DNA from 3 places in the Planococcus sp. TJ-201 genome. Region 3 is predicted to be linked to each of the others. Evidence: predicted binding sites of a transcription regulator. Region 3 holds the regulator's gene; each other region holds the start of a gene.
What was found. The regulator LexA, encoded in region 3, represses DNA repair genes until DNA is damaged. The targets are predictions, from matches to a motif close to CGAACATATGTTCG.
Positions count from the first base shown of each region.

Region 1: the regulator LexA is predicted to act here: its motif matches at 2,493-2,506, upstream of parE (DNA topoisomerase IV subunit B).
Region 2: the regulator LexA is predicted to act here: its motif matches at 3,731-3,744, upstream of AC4EG4_RS03310 (Y-family DNA polymerase).

Region 1 covers NZ_JBZDOG010000002.1:248,224-253,934, reverse strand. Annotated here, with positions in the region: gene AC4EG4_RS06965 (acyl-CoA thioesterase) at 206-646, shown strand; gene AC4EG4_RS06960 (hypothetical protein) at 630-938, shown strand; gene AC4EG4_RS06955 (HesB/YadR/YfhF family protein) at 954-1,244, opposite strand; gene plsY (glycerol-3-phosphate 1-O-acyltransferase PlsY) at 1,267-1,857, opposite strand; gene AC4EG4_RS06945 (CoA-binding protein) at 1,989-2,402, shown strand; gene parE (DNA topoisomerase IV subunit B) at 2,521-4,491, shown strand; gene parC (DNA topoisomerase IV subunit A) at 4,488-5,711, shown strand, end outside.
Region 2 covers NZ_JBZDOG010000001.1:612,720-618,430, reverse strand. Annotated here, with positions in the region: gene AC4EG4_RS03325 (TAXI family TRAP transporter solute-binding subunit) at 1-713, shown strand, start outside; gene AC4EG4_RS03320 (DUF1850 domain-containing protein) at 714-1,313, shown strand; gene AC4EG4_RS03315 (TRAP transporter permease) at 1,303-3,336, shown strand; gene AC4EG4_RS03310 (Y-family DNA polymerase) at 3,767-5,023, shown strand; gene AC4EG4_RS03305 (YolD-like family protein) at 5,036-5,398, shown strand; tRNA gene AC4EG4_RS03300 (tRNA-Val) at 5,463-5,535, opposite strand.
Region 3 covers NZ_JBZDOG010000001.1:307,673-313,383, forward strand. Annotated here, with positions in the region: gene tkt (transketolase) at 1-1,825, opposite strand, end outside; gene AC4EG4_RS01695 (DUF896 domain-containing protein) at 1,913-2,146, opposite strand; gene AC4EG4_RS01700 (YneB family resolvase-like protein) at 2,205-2,858, opposite strand; gene yneA (cell division suppressor protein YneA) at 2,855-3,172, opposite strand; gene lexA (transcriptional repressor LexA) at 3,338-3,958, shown strand; gene AC4EG4_RS01715 (class I SAM-dependent methyltransferase) at 4,021-4,758, opposite strand; gene AC4EG4_RS01720 (hypothetical protein) at 4,857-5,051, opposite strand; gene AC4EG4_RS01725 (hypothetical protein) at 5,114-5,545, opposite strand; gene AC4EG4_RS01730 (hypothetical protein) at 5,693-5,711, opposite strand, start outside.

The DNA of each region.
Region 1 (5,711 bases), on a different contig from region 3:
CCTCGACGGGTATAAGACACACTGGCGAAGTGGCGTTTCTTCAGCCACACAGTCAGGGTGGCTTATGACCCTAGAATCTGGGCGCTGGAGTCTGGACAATAAGTTTTAGCTGAAAGTTAAAAAGGCTGCCGGGAAATTTCCCGGCAGCCTTTTCTACTATATTAAGAAGAAATTTCTTGTATACTGGTAAAGAGGTGAAATGGACATGTACATCAGTGAAAAAGAAATTGAAATCCGTTACGCAGAAACCGATCAAATGGGTGTTGTTTATCATGCCAACTACATCATTTGGCTGGAAATCGGGCGCACCAAGCTGATTGAAGACTTAGGATTCACCTATGCGGGCATGGAAAAGGATGGTTACTTGTCACCTGTAACCGATATTTCCATTCAATATAAAGCCGTTCTTCGGTACGGGCAAAAAGCTTTTGTCCGGACTTGGGTGGAAGAGCATGGACGATTGCGGACCAAGTATGGCTATGAGGTTGTTCATGAAGACGGCACCATTGCCGCAACTGCGATTTCCGAACACGTTGTGGTCAAAAAAGATACATTCCGTCCGGTTTCCATCAAGAAAATTTACCCGGAATGGCATGACAAATACGAAGAAATCAAAAAGCAGGCACCCGATGGCGTTCGGAATTAAGCGAGACGAGCTGGAACGCTGGAAACAAGGAGTCACTGATGGCCAGATATCTTTTTTAACCCATTATTGGGTGGACGATCGATTTCCGGGATGCAGCACGGTCACAAAAGTGGGCTGCTGTGACCTCGACAAACTTGAAAGTTGGGGCAAGCAATACGGATTGCAACGCGAATGGATGGATTTGCGGGGGAATTATCCGCATTATGACTTGTTCGGTGATCGCCAGCAGTCGATTTTACAGCGTGAAGGACATTTAGAACAACTGAATAAATTACAAAATAAAAAAGCATGAATAGCTCATGCTTTTTTATTTTGCGTATGAATAATCAAGTTCGTGCAATTCATCGTTGACGCTGACTTGAAGATTATGCCCATCAAAATACCAGACGTCGCTTTGTTCAATAAAATAAGTGACTTGATCTTGTTGAACTTGGACAGCCATTTCATGCGGCTGATCTTTGGTTACGCCGAGTGAAAATCCCGGCTGAAGCTTGCTGGAGCCACCGTAGCGGACGAAAAAACGTACAGCTTCTCCGGGCGCCACTTCCATTTCTTTCTTAAACCAATTGAGTGCGTCGTCACTGATGGTGATCTTCATATCACACGTCCCTCCACTGGAATTACCAGTTGATTTTAGGCTCTGTTCCTGCGCGTATGCGTGCAATATTGGCACGGTGGCGGAAAATGATGAACAATGCCAAAATGTAGATGACAATCATAAACAGGTAGTCGCCGGTGAAAATTGCGTAAATGGTCGTATAAATGATCGCCACAATCGATAAGATGATTGATGATAACGATACCATTTTAGTGATCTTCAATGCAATCAACAGCACTATGACCGCCATGACAAATAATGGCCATTGGTAGCCGAGCAAGATGCCGCCAGAAGTGGCAACGGCTTTCCCGCCTTTGAATTTGGCAAAGACCGGATAAATGTGTCCGATCACTGCGATGACACCAAACACCAGTGGGTGGATATCTGTTGCCATGTAAAGTGGAATCAGTGTTGCAGCTGTTCCTTTAAGAATGTCTAGCAAAGTAACCGCAATCCCGGCTTTTTTGCCGAGCGTCCGAAAAGTATTGGTAGCACCAAGATTGCCACTGCCTTTTGTGCGGATATCGGTGTTGTAAAAAAGTTTCCCAACCCAAAGGGCAGACGGAATCGAGCCAAGCAGGTATGCGAGTAAAATGGGAAGCAGTATAGTCATCATGGACTCCTTTAAAACAAGCTTATTTTTGTAGTATCAGTTTACCATGACTGAAGTTCTTTAAACAATAGCTGCCGGATTATTCAACAGGCAGGACAAAATCGTGTATGATAGAATAAAAAGGACAGGTGATCCTCTTGAACAATCCAAGCCGCAAAGAAATTAAAAACATACTTGATCATGCAAAAACGATTGCTGTGATCGGCCTCAGCCCGAACCCAAGCCGCACTTCCTATATGGTATCCGAAGCGATGCAACGGGCCGGCTACCGCATCATTCCGGTCAATCCTCAGGCAGAAACTGTTTTGGGTGAAAAAAGTTATGGTTCTTTGAGCGACATTCCAGAAAAAGTGGATATCGTCAACGTCTTCAGACGCAGTGAGTTTTTAGAGGATATAGCCGATGAGTTCACAAAAATCGAATGTCCTGTATTTTGGACACAATTAAATGTAGTTGATGAAAACGTATTTAATCGGCTGACTGATGCTGGATATACAGTCATCATGGACCGTTGCATCAAAGTGGAACACGCCATCCTGAAATAAGGCATTATCGCTAAGGGCGCCCAGCGCTCTTTTTCTATGAAGTTTGACAGATGGCAAGGAAATAGAATACGATAAAGAGAGATTAATATGCGAACGAATGTTCGTTGGAGGGAATTAGATGGCTAAAATTCAAAATACGGCATACAACGAAGAAGCGATCCAAGTACTCGAAGGCTTAGATGCTGTCAGAAAACGGCCAGGGATGTATATCGGTTCAACGGATACACGCGGTCTTCATCATTTGGTGTATGAGATTGTCGACAACTCGGTCGATGAAGCGCTTGCAGGACACGGAGACAAAATCACGGTTACCATTCATGACGACAACAGCATCAGTGTCCGGGATTACGGACGCGGCATGCCTACAGGAATGCATCGCAGTGGAAAACCAACACCGGAAGTTATTTTAACGGTCTTGCATGCCGGCGGGAAATTCGGACAGGGCGGTTACAAAACAAGTGGAGGTCTTCACGGTGTCGGTGCGTCTGTTGTAAATGCACTGTCTAAATTTTTGGAAGTGACGATCTACCGCGATGGTAAGAAATACCGCCAACGCTTTGAAAATGGCGGCAAGCCGGTGACGACATTGGAAGAAATTGGTTCGACTAAAGAAACGGGCACCTTGCTGCACTTTTTGCCGGACGAATCCATTTTCTCCGTATCGAAATACAATTACGAAACCCTTTCAGAACGTCTGCGCGAATCGGCTTTTCTGTTGAAAGGACTGAAAATTGAGCTGTTTGACCAGCGTACGGAAACGAAAGATATTTTCCATTACGAAACGGGCATTGAAGCTTTTGTTGCTTACCTCAACGAGGAAAAAGATGTGCTGCACCCCGTTGCGTATATCGAAGGTCAGCAGGACGAAATGGAAATTGAGTTTTCATTCCAGTTTAACGACGGCTATTCTGAGACGATCCTGTCGTTTGTCAACAACGTCCGGACACGTGACGGCGGAACGCATGAAACTGGCGCTAAAGCTGCAATGACACGAGTGTTCAATGACTATGCGAGAAAAATCAACTTGCTGAAAGACAAAGACAAAAACCTGGAAGGCTCCGACATCCGTGAAGGGTTAGCGGCCATTGTGTCTGTCCGCATCCCGGAAGCGCTGCTGCAGTTTGAAGGGCAAACCAAAAGCAAATTAGGAACGAGTGAAGCACGAAGCATCGTGGACTCGGTCGTTTCCCAGAAATTAATGTACTTCCTGGAAGAAAATGCAGATCTCAGCGCGTCTCTTGTACGAAAAGCCATTCGGGCATCACAGGCTCGATTGGCGGCTCGAAAAGCCCGGGAAGATGCGCGAAATGGCAAAAAACGCAAAAAATCGGATGCGTTGCTGTCCGGCAAATTGACGCCTGCGCAATCACGCAACGCCTCGAAAAACGAATTGTATTTGGTAGAGGGAGATTCGGCCGGCGGTTCAGCAAAACAAGGACGCGACCGGACATTCCAGGCAATCCTGCCGCTGCGCGGGAAAGTCGTTAATACCGAAAAAGCGAAGCTTGAAGAAATCATGAAAAATGAAGAGATTTCCACTATCATCCATGCCATTGGCGGGGGTGTGTCATCTGATTTTTCGATTGACGACATCGCCTACAACAAAATCATCATCATGACGGATGCGGATACGGACGGTGCACACATTCAAGTGTTGCTATTGACGTTCTTTTTCCGTTACATGAAGCCTTTGATCGAGGCCGGTAAAGTGTTTATTGCGCTGCCGCCGCTGTACAAAGTATCTAAAGGTGTTGGCAAAAAAGAAGTGATCGATTATGCATGGACCGAAGCGGATTTGGATGAGTCCATCAAAAAAGTCGGCAAAGGCTACACCTTGCAACGCTACAAAGGGTTAGGTGAGATGAACGCTGACCAGTTATGGGAAACGACCATGAACCCGGAAACCCGTACGCTGATTCGTGTAACCATTGAAGACAGTGCGCGCGCAGAACGCGGCATCACGACCTTGATGGGCGATAAAGTGGAACCGAGACGCCGCTGGATAGAAAATAATGTCGATTTTGGACTGGAAGATGACAGCAACATTCTAGAAAATGATTTGATTCACGCTGAGGAGGAACTTGTATGACACAAACCGAAAAATATCAAGATTTGCCGCTGGAAGAAGTCATCGGCGATCGGTTTGGCCGTTACAGCAAATACATTATCCAAGACCGGGCGTTGCCGGATGCCCGTGATGGATTAAAGCCTGTTCAGCGCCGAATTTTATATGCGATGTACCACGAAGGAAATACCAACGATAAAGCATTCCGGAAGTCTGCCAAAACGGTTGGTAACGTTATTGGCAACTACCATCCGCACGGAGACAGTTCCGTTTATGAAGCGATGGTTCGTTTGAGCCAAGACTGGAAAATCCGCCACATGCTCGTTGAAATGCACGGCAATAACGGTTCGATGGACGGGGATTCGCCAGCTGCCATGCGTTACACGGAAGCCCGTTTGTCCGCTATTTCTTCCGAATTGCTGCGCGATATCGACAAGCGTACCGTGGATTTTATTCCAAACTTTGACGATTCAGATATGGAACCGACCGTTTTGCCTGCCCGATTCCCGAACCTGTTAGTCAACGGTTCAACAGGCATTTCTGCCGGTTACGCGACTGACATTCCGCCGCATGCGCTTCATGAAGTACTGGATGCAGTATTGATGCGCATGGACAATCCGCAAGTAACTGTTGCCGAACTGATGACCGTCATTAAAGGCCCAGATTTTCCAACAGGCGGCATTATCCAAGGGGTGGATGGAATCCGCAAAGCGTACGAAACCGGAAAAGGCAAGATCATTGTCCGTTCAAAAGCTCAAATTGAACCGTTAAAAGGCGGAAAAGAACAAATTGTCATCACGGAAATCCCGTTTGAAGTCAATAAAGCCAATATGATCAAGAAAATCGATGACCACCGATTTGACCGCAAGCTTGAGGGCATCTCTGAAGTACGGGATGAATCGGATCGAAGCGGATTGCGCATCGTCATCGAACTGAAAAAAGATGTACAGGCAATGGGAATTTTAAGCTATCTCTACAAAAATACCGATCTGCAAGTCAGCTACAACTTCAACATGGTGGCTATCTACAAGCGCCGCCCAACAATGATGACCTTGCAAACCATGCTGGATGCATACATTGAACATCAAAAAGAAGTCATCACCAAACGCTCGGAATTTGATCTTCAAAAAGCGAGCGACCGCATGCACATTGTGGAAGGTTTGATGAAGGCCTTGTCGATTTTGGACAAAGTAATCAAAACGATCCGCTCTTCAAAAGACAAACGCGATGCGAAGAACAATTTG
Region 2 (5,711 bases), 310 kb from region 3:
CTGATGGAGCAGCGCAAATCGCATTTGTTCAGACAGATACAGCATTTTATGCTGCTGAAGGAACGAATATGTTCGAAGGCGAAGTCATCGATACGGTTTCTGCAATCGGTGCCCTTTACCCAGAAACGATTCAATTGGTTACTACTGCAAGTTCTGGAATTGCTTCATTTGACGATTTGGCAGGAAAAAGCATTTCTGTAGGTGCTCCAGGATCTGGAACTTATATTAATGCTGAACAATTGCTGGAGATTCATGGCATGACAATGGACGACATTGATGCGCAAAACCTTGACTTTGGTGAGTCTCAGGAAAGCTTGCAGTCAGGCCAGATTGACGCGGCATTCATCACTGCAGGAACTCCAACAGGCGCAGTTGAAAGTCTTGGAGCAACTTCAGACGTTGTCATTGTACCTGTAGAACAGGACAAAGCTGACGAACTGATTGAAAAATATCCATATTATGCGCATGATGTTGTGCCATCAGGCATTTACGGATTGACTGAAGAAGTTCCAACGGTGTCTGTTTTGGCGATGCTGGTAGTTCAAAATGACCTTTCTGAAGACCTTGTCTATGACATCACGAAAGCGATTTACGAAAACACGGATCAAATCCAACATGCAAAAGCTGAATTTATTCAGGCTGAAACGGCTCTTGACGGAATCGGAATCGATGTTCATCCAGGAGCGCAAGCATATTTTGACGAAGTAAATTAATTGAATGAGCGATTAACTGACGGTAAAGCGCAAGCTCTGCCGTCAGTTATTTGTTTTCAGATGGAGGAGAAACATATGCGGAGACTCCGGATACAGCTTGTTCTTCCACTATTGATTGCCCCTATCTTAATCGGCTCCTTAATCGCATTCTTCCCTCTCCATAAGTATTATGTGTTTATCGATAATAAGACTGAAAAGACAGCGGCTTATGTACCGGTAGAAAGCCCATTTTTCCAAATCCAGTATACACATTCGATTCATCTGTCAGAAGTTATTGAGAGCTATAAAGTAGTGGGAAATAATGTTTTGATGATGACAGAACTCGAATACGAAGATTTCAACATTGGCATGCCTTCAAATGCAGGAGAAGGCGAGACCTTTGTCGAAAAAGACGGGAAATACTTTATTAAAAATATGACCAGGGAAATTCCTGAGTTTCGTCTGTTTGTGGGAGATGTTGATGCAGGGTTGTCTTTCATTACAAAGGGACATGAGATGGATTTGAAAAAAACGCTTGAAAGAGGTAAGTCTTATACTTTTAGGGTAGAGCGCTTATCCTTGTTTCAACTAAGAGAAGGAGTGAGAATTGATGAGCGATAAGTTGCCGCCAGAAGAACGCAACCAGCACAAGTTGCCGCCAGAAGATGAATCTTACATCTCAGCGGAAAAGCAAAAGGAAGTTTTACAAAAGTATGACCCTGAATCCAATACGCGGGATTTAAGTGGAATGATTAAGCACGTTGTCTTTTTCGGTTTATTGGCATTTTCCTTATTTCAACTTTATACCGCTATTTTTGGTCAGTACACTGCCTATATTCAGCGGTCGATTCACTTAGGCTTTGCCCTATCTTTAATTTTCATATTATTCCCTGCCAGAAAGCGCAAAGGGATTCGCCATAAAGTGGCGTGGTACGACTATATTCTAGCTTTGCTGTCAGTTGGCGTAGCTGCCTATTGGCCAATCATGTACGATGATCTGGTATTCCGTCTCGGACGGGTTACCGAATTGGATTTGATTGTCGGAATTTTAGCGATCCTGCTAACGCTTGAAGCGACGCGTCGGGCAGTGGGCATGCCGATTACGGTTATTGCCAGTCTGTTTTTAGTATATGCCTTTTTCGGTCCTTATTTCCCAGGCTTTTTACGTCACAGAGGCCAGGATTTGGATTCGATTGTTCAACTGATGTTCTACACTACCGATGGGATACTGGGAACGCCAATTGGCGTATCCGCAACTTTCATTTTTACCTTCCTACTATTCGGATCATTCCTGGTGAAAACAGGAGTCGGGCAGTATTTTAATGACTTGGCCGTCTCACTAGCCGGGAATTTGACAGGAGGACCAGCAAAAGTAGCGATTTTCTCAAGCGCCCTGCAAGGGACCATTTCGGGAAGTTCGGTTGCCAATGTTGTAACATCGGGTTCGTATACGATTCCGATGATGAAAAAGCTTGGATATAAGAAAGAGTTTGCCGGTGGGGTAGAAGCCGCAGCATCAACAGGCGGACAGTTAATGCCGCCGATTATGGGTGCCGCAGCTTTCCTGATGGTTGAGTTTATCGGGGGAGTCACTTATTGGGAAATTGCAAAAGCAGCTACAATACCAGCTCTTTTGTATTTCACAGGTGTTTGGATTATGACTCATTTCGAAGCAAAACGGATTGGGCTGAAAGGTCTTTCACCAGAGGAAATGCCAGATCGGAAGGAAGTTTTGAAAAAGATTTATCTTCTGTTGCCGATTGTGGCGATTATTGTCTTCCTTTTAATCGGCATTCCGACTATGCAGGCAGCACTTTACGGAATCCTGTTGACGATTTTCGTCAGTGCTTTCAATAAAGAAACGCGTTTGAATTTCAAAGATATCATTATGGCGCTTGTTGACGGTGCTCGTACGGCTTTAGCTGTCGCAGCTGCAACGGCAGCAGCGGGGATTATCGTTGGGGTAGTTGTAAAGACCGGACTCGGATTGAGTTTGGCAAACGGATTGGTTTCAGCTTCAGGAGGAAATATCCTGTTAACGTTATTCTTCACAATGCTTGCAGCAATTGTTTTAGGTATGGGATCGCCAACGACTGCCAACTATGTCATCACCTCTACGATAGCGGCGCCAGCCATTATCACGCTATTGATGCTGGATGAGCCGGTTGGAGCAGCCGTGCCGCTTGTGGTCGCTTTGTCTGCCCATCTATTTGTTTTCTACTTCGGGATTATCGCAGACATTACACCGCCTGTTGCACTTGCTGCATTTGCAGCATCAGGCATCTCAGGTGGAGAGCCGATACGGACTGGATTCACTGCAGCCAAATTAGCAGCAGCAGCGTTTATTATTCCTTATATGTTCGTATTGTCTCCATCGCTCCTAATGATCGATACTACTTGGCCTGAATTGATTTGGGTATTGATTACAGCTCTAACAGGAATGGTTGCAATTGGAGCAGGGCTGATCGGGTATTGGTACCGGAAGCTTAACTGGTTCGAACGCATTATTACCTTTGCAACTGGATTGGCGTTGATTTATCCAGAAGGATTGTCTGATACAATTGGTGCCATTTCATTTGTCATCTTATTCGGACTTCAATGGATAGCACGCGATAAAAAACCTGCGAAAACAGCAGAAGCTTAGTAAAACACAAAACCGGTCGGGGCGTATGCTCCGGCCGGTTTTATTGTTTCATTATCTTTACCAGGAACAACGAAAAAAGTCATCACCCGAAGGCGATGACTTTTTCAAAGCAAACTTTGTTCCTAAAGCTTGCAGTGGGTTTGGCACCCAATGGTTCCTATTGATTTCGACAATCTCCTAAGAACGATCGATGCCAAATCTTTTACTTGGCTAATCATATAATGCCTCGGGCCAAATGTAAAGTAGTTAGAAAATTTGACGAATCGGCTGTTGTGTCCGCTTAACAAAAAGAACGATTGTTGGAAAACCTTTCTATAGGAATTCGCACTTGCTATATACCAAATTTATATTTTCGTAAAAGGGATTGTCGTCGTGATATTCGTGGTATAGAATAAGAACAAACGTTCCCTTTCGAGAGGTGGTAATTGTAATGGCTTTTGAATTGCCAGAACGTTATATATTTTGTATTGATATGTGCGGCTTTTATGCCAGCGTTTCCGCCGTTGAGCTGGGTTTGGATCCGCTCGAAGTCTGCCTCGCGGTAGTTGGAAATCAGGAGCGGAAAGGGAGTGTTGTTTTAGCGGCATCGCCGATGATGAAGGAGCGGTTTGGTGTGAAAACCGGCACCCGGCTTTTTGAAATTCCGGATCATCCCGATATTTTGCTGAGCGAGCCAAAAATGAAACTGTATTTGCAAAAGTCCATGGCCATCACCGAATTGTTGGGGACTTATGTGCCGAAAGAATCGATTCATATCTACAGTGTAGACGAGAGTTTTATCGAGTTGACCGGAACTGAAAAGCTATGGGGTCCGCCGACCTCCACCATGCACCGCATCCAGCAGGAAATTCTGGATGATTTCAAATTGCCTTCTGCAGTTGGGGGAGGGCCAAATATGCTGATGGCCAAATTGGCACTGGATTTGGAAGCGAAAGAAAAAGGTTTCGCCTATTGGACTCACACGGACATTGCCATGAAGTTGTGGCCAGTAAGACCGTTGAGTAAAATGTGGGGAATTGGGCACCGGACAGAAAAAACCTTGAACAGTATGGGCATCTATTCTGTTGGCGATTTGGCGTGCACAGACGTTGCCCTCCTGGAAGAACAGTTTGGCATTATGGGAAACCAGCTCCATCAGCATGCCAATGGCATCGATTTATCAGATATGGGATCGCCTTTAATCGAAGGCCAGATCAGTTACGGGAAAGGACAAATTTTGTATCGGGATTACATAGAAGAAAAAGACATCATGACGATTATCCTGGAAATGTGCGAAGATGTCGCTATGCGAACGCGGCAAGCCCGCCGTGCAGGGCGAACCATCCATTTGAGCATGGTTTACAGCAAGACCGCTTTTGGCGGAGGATTTTCACGCTCACGCTCTATTGACGAAGCAACAAACGACACTTTAAAGATGTACCAGGTTTGCTTGCAGATTTTCAGGGAGAATTTTCAGCACAAACCCATTCGGCAGATTTCACTGGCGATTAGCAACCTAGAAGAAGAATCAACAATGCAGCTAAGCCTTTTCGATGAGAAAAAATTTGAAAACAGAAGCCTTGGAGAAGCGATGGATAGGATCCGAAAACGATATGGCTACTCGGCGATTTACCGGGGAATCTCGGGTACTGCGGCAGGAACGGCCATTGCAAGAACAAAATTGATTGGCGGACATAATAAAGAATAAGGAGGTGGCCCAATGAAGCGCAATAAATACTTGAAAACAGTAGGAGACATCAAAGACCGTGGGCGCATTAAGTGGACAGCGTTAATGTTGCCAGAGCATGTTGAGTTGATCCGGGCATGGTATGAAAAAGACGAATGGGTGCCAAAACCCGATCTAAATGAATTCGATCTGGAGTTGATACAGGAAGAAATGGACATTGCACTCAAACGCCAATGCAACGTCATTATCCACAGCTGGAAGGCCGGGGTGATCTATACAAACAGAGGGGTGATTAAAGGAATCGATGCGACAAGCCGGATGCTGATTTATGGAGATCAATTGGCGAACCACAGGCTGCCGATGGATGAAGTCATTTCAATTGTGATTGTTGATTAGAAACTGCCAAGTCTATCGCAAAAGAAAAACCGCACAGCCCAAAGGCTACGCGGTTGCTTTTATATGATTCCTACTGGGCTCGAACCAGCGACCTCTACCCTGTCAAGGTAGCGCTCTCCCAGCTGAGCTAAGGAATCGTGGTAAACGTTTATGTAATGACGCTTACAGTACTTCGACATTATTTAGTATATACGTTTGAGACGAGCACTACAATAGCTTTTTGAAAAAAGTTGAAAAGTTTTTATGATTGTTGTTTCTGCCTTGTTTGTTGAAAATATAGTAGAAAGAGGATGGGATCTGCGATTCTTGACTA
Region 3 (5,711 bases):
GCTTTTTAACTGTTTTCGGAATAACAGATTGCTTGTATTCTTTGTCTTGTTTTTCAAAACGGTCCCAAGATGGCATTGACACAACAGATACAGCAATGCCTTCTTCAGCCAATTGCTTCTGTGCTTCTACAGCCAAGCTCACTTCAGATCCAGTTGCCAGCAATAGCGCTTGTGGATTTTCAACAGGTGAAACGACGTATGCCCCTTTTTCAACACCGGCTTCAGCCAGTTTTGCGCTGTTTTCTAGAATTGGCAAGTCTTGACGTGAAAGTACCAATAAAGTTGGTGTAGTTTTAGCTGTTAACGCCAAACGCCACGCTGCTTTTGTTTCATTGGCATCTGCAGGACGGACAACGCTCAAGTTCGGCATTGCACGAAGAGAAGCCAATTGTTCGACCGGTTCATGCGTTGGGCCATCTTCCCCTACGGCTACACTGTCATGCGTGAAGACATACGTTACAGGAAGACCCATCAATGCAGCTAAGCGAATTGCCGGACGTACATAGTCGCTGAAGACGAAGAACGTTCCGCCAAAGACATGCAAACCGCCATGCAAAGCCATACCGTTCATCGCAGCGCCCATCGCGAATTCACGAACGCCGAACCAAATGTTGCGGCCTTCAGGATGCTCCGCGTCAAAGTCACCAGCGCCTTTGATGTTGGTTTTGTTAGATCCTGCCAAATCAGCGCTGCCGCCAAAGAAGGATGGAACCGTTTTCGCAATCGCGTTGATCATCTCACCTGAAGACGAGCGCGTTGCTTGTTTTTGGCCAAACTCGTATGTTGGGAATTCAGCATCAAAGTTTTCTGGAAGGTCGCCGCGAATTGCTTTTTGCAATTGCTCAGCCAATTCTGGATGTGCCGATTGGTATTGTTCGTAAAGTTTGTTCCACTCAGATTCAGCTTTAGCGCCTAGTTCTTCGGTTGCTTTTTCGAACGTTGTGTAAACTTCATCAGGCACGTGGAAATCTTTGTCGAACGTCCACTCATAGTATTCTTTAACCAATTTCATTTCATCTTCGCCAAGCGGTGCACCGTGAGCATCAGCTTTACCGGATTTGTTTGGAGCGCCGTAACCGATGACTGTTTTCACTTCAATTAATGTAGGTTTGTCTGAAGAGTTTCTAGCTTGTGCAATTTTTTCAGACAAATCGTCTAATTCATTGCCGTCATCTACGCGCAAGTAGTTCCAGCCGTAAGATTCAAAACGCTTTTGCACATTTTCAGAGAAACTTTTGCCAAGCGGCCCATCCAATGAAATGTCGTTGCTGTCATAAAGTACAACCAGTTTGTTCAATTTCAAGTGACCCGCAAGAGAAATGGCTTCCCCGGCAACGCCTTCCATTAAATCGCCATCTCCGCATAATGAAAACGTGTGGTGATCAACGATATTCAAACCTTCTTTATTGTATGTAGCCGCTAAATGGCGCTCAGCCATAGCCATGCCGACTGCCATGCCAATTCCTTGTCCTAGTGGCCCTGTTGTTGCTTCAACGCCAGTCGTGTGGCCATATTCTGGATGTCCCGGTGTTTTTGAATCCCATTGACGGAAATTCTGGATTTCTTCCATTTCTAAACCATAGCCGCTCAAGTGAAGCAAGCTGTATAAAAGCATTGAACCGTGTCCTGCCGACAACACAAAACGGTCGCGGTTAAACCAATCTGGATTTTTTGGATTGTGGTTCATGTGTTTAGTCCATAATGTATACGCCATTGGAGCAGCGCCCATTGGCAATCCTGGATGGCCAGAATTTGCTTTTTCGATAGCATCGATGGAAAGTGTACGAATTGTAGTCACTGCAAGTTGATCTGCGTGGGTTGACATAGTAACATCCTCTCTCAAAAAAAAATATTATTCATTATTAGTTTAGTCAACAATAGAAAAGAATACAATGAAAAAGAGAATAAGTAGTTAATTCAAATACTTATTCTCTCGAAGATTTTTGACCTTTTCCGGAGTTACATCGTTTCCGTTCGGATCAATCACTTTTACATTTTCAATTGTGCCGCGCATTGTTTTGCGGAAAGTCTGCAAGTATTCCTCACGCAGCGCGGATTGCTCTTTTGCTTCTTCTTGCGATAATCCAGCAGTTTTTGACTTCCGTGACAGCTGGCTTATGCGACTTAATTTGTCTGGCGATAACATAGACATCCACCTTTCTTCTGTACATATGGTACAAAAAAAGTCAGGTTTCTGCAACGTTTTAGTCTTTCATCAGCTGTTCGTACTCTTTATAGCGGCGATGGACGGTTGCTTTGCTCGCCTGATAGCCAAAGCCTTGAAGCGTTACTGCGATTTCGCTGAATGTCAGGCCATTGGTCTTCAAGCTGACTATTTGGTCAATCGGCAAATCCAGGCGCTCCCGTCCATCCGGATTGCCTTTGCCTTTTAGATTTTTTTCCGGTTGATAGCCATTTTCCACAGCGCGCTTCATGCCCCGCTTAATTTTGGCATTATGTATTTTGCGCTGGTATTCTTCGACGATCGCCAGAATTTCGAGAACCATATCGTCCATGTCATTTAATGCGATGGGTCCCCGGTCTGATAGCGTGTAAACTTCCACACCGTATTTCTTCATCACATGCAGCAGCGCAATGCGGGCATGGCCCCGCCCTAAACGTGTTTCGTCTTGGACGAATACCGCGTCGACTTGCTCGGTTTTGATCGAATTCAGCATCTCGAGCAGCCCTTCACGGTCCATTTCATAGCCGCTGTGCTGATCGGTAAACACAGCATCCACTTGATGGCCTTGTTCAAATGCAAATTTCATCAGTTCCTCTTCCTGTCTCTCAAGTGAAGATTCCTGAGTATCTTTGGTCGTGCTGACACGGCAATAAATTAATGCATTTTTTTTCATTCAGTATCACCTGCAAATTTAGTGGTCTCATCAGGAGCAAATTTTAATTGATCGCTGGGAATTTTAAGAGATTGCCCTGCAATAATTTTAGAAGTAGAAAGATTGTTTTCTTTCATAATCTCTTCTATCCATTCGTGATGGGGGGTTGTGCCGCTGAACGATTCAGCTAAAGTCCAAAGTGTGTCGCCTTCTTCTATTTCAACTTGGCTCATTTGCGCACTATTAGTATTATGGGACAGAATTGCGTACAAAGTAAATGCCACAATTAAAGCAAAAAACGCGATTAAGTAAAAGTTTTGTCGAATGATTGTCAAATTGATCGCCTCCTGAGAATGTATGTTCGGAATGTATGTTCTCATAATAAGGCGAACAGGTGTTGTTGTCAAGAATTAAATTCGAACCTATGTTTGCATTTCACAGCCCGAGTTGGTATACTATTGGTAGAAATTAAGTAGAATTACTCAAATGAGGTGAAACTGTTGAAAAAAGTATCCAAGCGCCAAGAAGATATTCTGACATTCATAAAAGAAGAAGTTCGCTTAAAAGGCTACCCACCGTCCGTACGTGAAATTGGCGAAGCAGTCGGTTTGGCATCCAGTTCGACCGTACACGGCCACTTGGCACGGCTTGAAAGCAAAGGCTTGATTCGCCGCGACCCAACAAAACCAAGAGCAATTGAAGTAATCAGCACTGACGAAGCGCTTATTGATAAAAGTCCAGTTTTGCATGTGCCGTTAATCGGTAAAGTAACCGCTGGTATTCCCATCACAGCTATTGAAAATGTGGAAGAATTCTTCCCACTGCCCCAGAGCTATGGTACAGAAGATGATCATATCTTCATGCTGGAAATTATGGGTGAAAGTATGATTGAAGCCGGCATTTTAAACGGCGACTATGTCATTGTTAAACAGCAGCAAACTGCAAATAATGGTGACATCGTCGTAGCGATGACGACTGAAGACGAAGCAACAGTCAAACGTTTCTTCCGCGAAGAAAGCTATTTCCGTCTGCAGCCTGAAAACTCATCGATGGATCCTATCATCGTTGACCAAGTTTCCATCCTTGGTAAAGTTGTCGGCGTCTACCGCCAGATTCACTAAAAAACACCGGGAGCAGTCTTCCCGGTGTTTTTTCATTGTATTATTATTATGTAAACTTTTCATTATTTGAGTTTCACGCAGCTGAAAGCCAAAATAACCGGAATTCTTTTTCTTCTATCAAACTCGCCAACATCCTCGAAATGCTGCCGCTTTGGCATGCCCTCTTGAAGTCCTGTAACGCTAAACCCTGCATTCGTTAATGCTGTAAAATAACTTTCGATGGTTCGATGATGCTTGACCACCACTTTATCAATCCAAGGCTCTTGCCGTTCGCCTTCATTAAAATAATCATCCACTATCCAGTTGCTTCTTTTCTCTCCAGACTTTTTGCTGTCAAAAGCACTGGTTGTCAGCGGATGCTGGACGCTAAAGACAAAGGTTCCTTGCGGCTTTAACGTCTGGTAAATCTGTTTAAACAGCCGTTCCACATCCGGCAAATAGTGAATCGCTAAGCGTGAAGCCACAATATCGTAGCTCTCTTTTGGATAAGCGAAAGTTTCCATAGTAGCCAAGCTGATGCGCGCATTCAGCCCTGCTAGATTTTCTTTTGCCAGCCTCTCCATCGCCCGAGATCCTTCTACGCCGTGGTACTGATTTGCGCCCGCTTGAAGAAGCTCTTTGCCAAAAGTGGCGTCCCCGCAGCCTAAGTCCAGTATCCGTTTGTTTTGAAACTCGCCAAGAAGTTCATAAATCACCGGTTTTTCAATACTATTATTGGGGCTGTCAATCCGGTTTCTTCTTTGCAGGTAATTTGCTAAAAAATCCTTTTCTTCGTATGCGCTTGACCCTTTGAAATTCATCTAATCCCTCCAGTTTCAAATTGCTTGCTTTGACATATGGGCACAAAAAAGATGCTGCATAAGCAGCACCCGCGTGCAGCTTATCGAGAAAAGTTCTTCTACAACTCGCTGACTTTTATATAATTAACCAAATTGATTGTAATGCGATAAATATTGCCTGTCTCCACATCAGAAATTTCATAAGTACCATTGGAAGGAATTTTACCCAGTGCCGATTCTTTGTCCACAGCCTGGACGTTATGAACAATGGTGTTTCCTTGATCAAAATTAAATTCTACTTGAAATGTTTTCATGCAATGGCCTCCTTCGAATTATTTACTTTGTCTCCGTGAATCAGTCTACCATATTTTATGTGTTATTGCTGTTTGTAAATTTCTTGATACATCAGCACTTTCAGCGCCAGCATTTCTTCTTCACTGAGATCTTCTTCCAATTGCTGAATCACTTGTTCTGCAGACATTGTGCCGTCCTCAATCCCTGACTTCATCTTGGCCAAGTCGGTAATGCCCACTTTTTTAATGACGGTGCCCGCTGCATCATCGCTTGTTTCAAATGGCAAAGCTTCACTTTCTTGTTCAGCCGCCTGAGCCTCTTCAACGTACTCCATCATTTGCGGATCACTTTCAACGTACTCCACTATTTTTTCCATCTGGCCCGAGCTTCGCAGTTCCTCTGTCGCTTTTGCAACCAATCGGTCGGCTGAAAAATCCGGCCCCACTACATAAGCACCAATTCCCGCGAATGAAAAAAATATGAGGAAGATAAGAATTGTTTTCAAAAAACGCATAGCCGATCTTCCCTTCTTTTTACATTATTATAACAGTAGACGCTCAAAAGTGTATAAAGTTACCAAAAAAAAGGAAAACCCCGTTCCCATTTCTTTGCAGAACGGGAGCCGAGATCTTCTTTTTTGTTAAGCACATTCTTTAACTCATCATCGTTTCCGCTGCTCA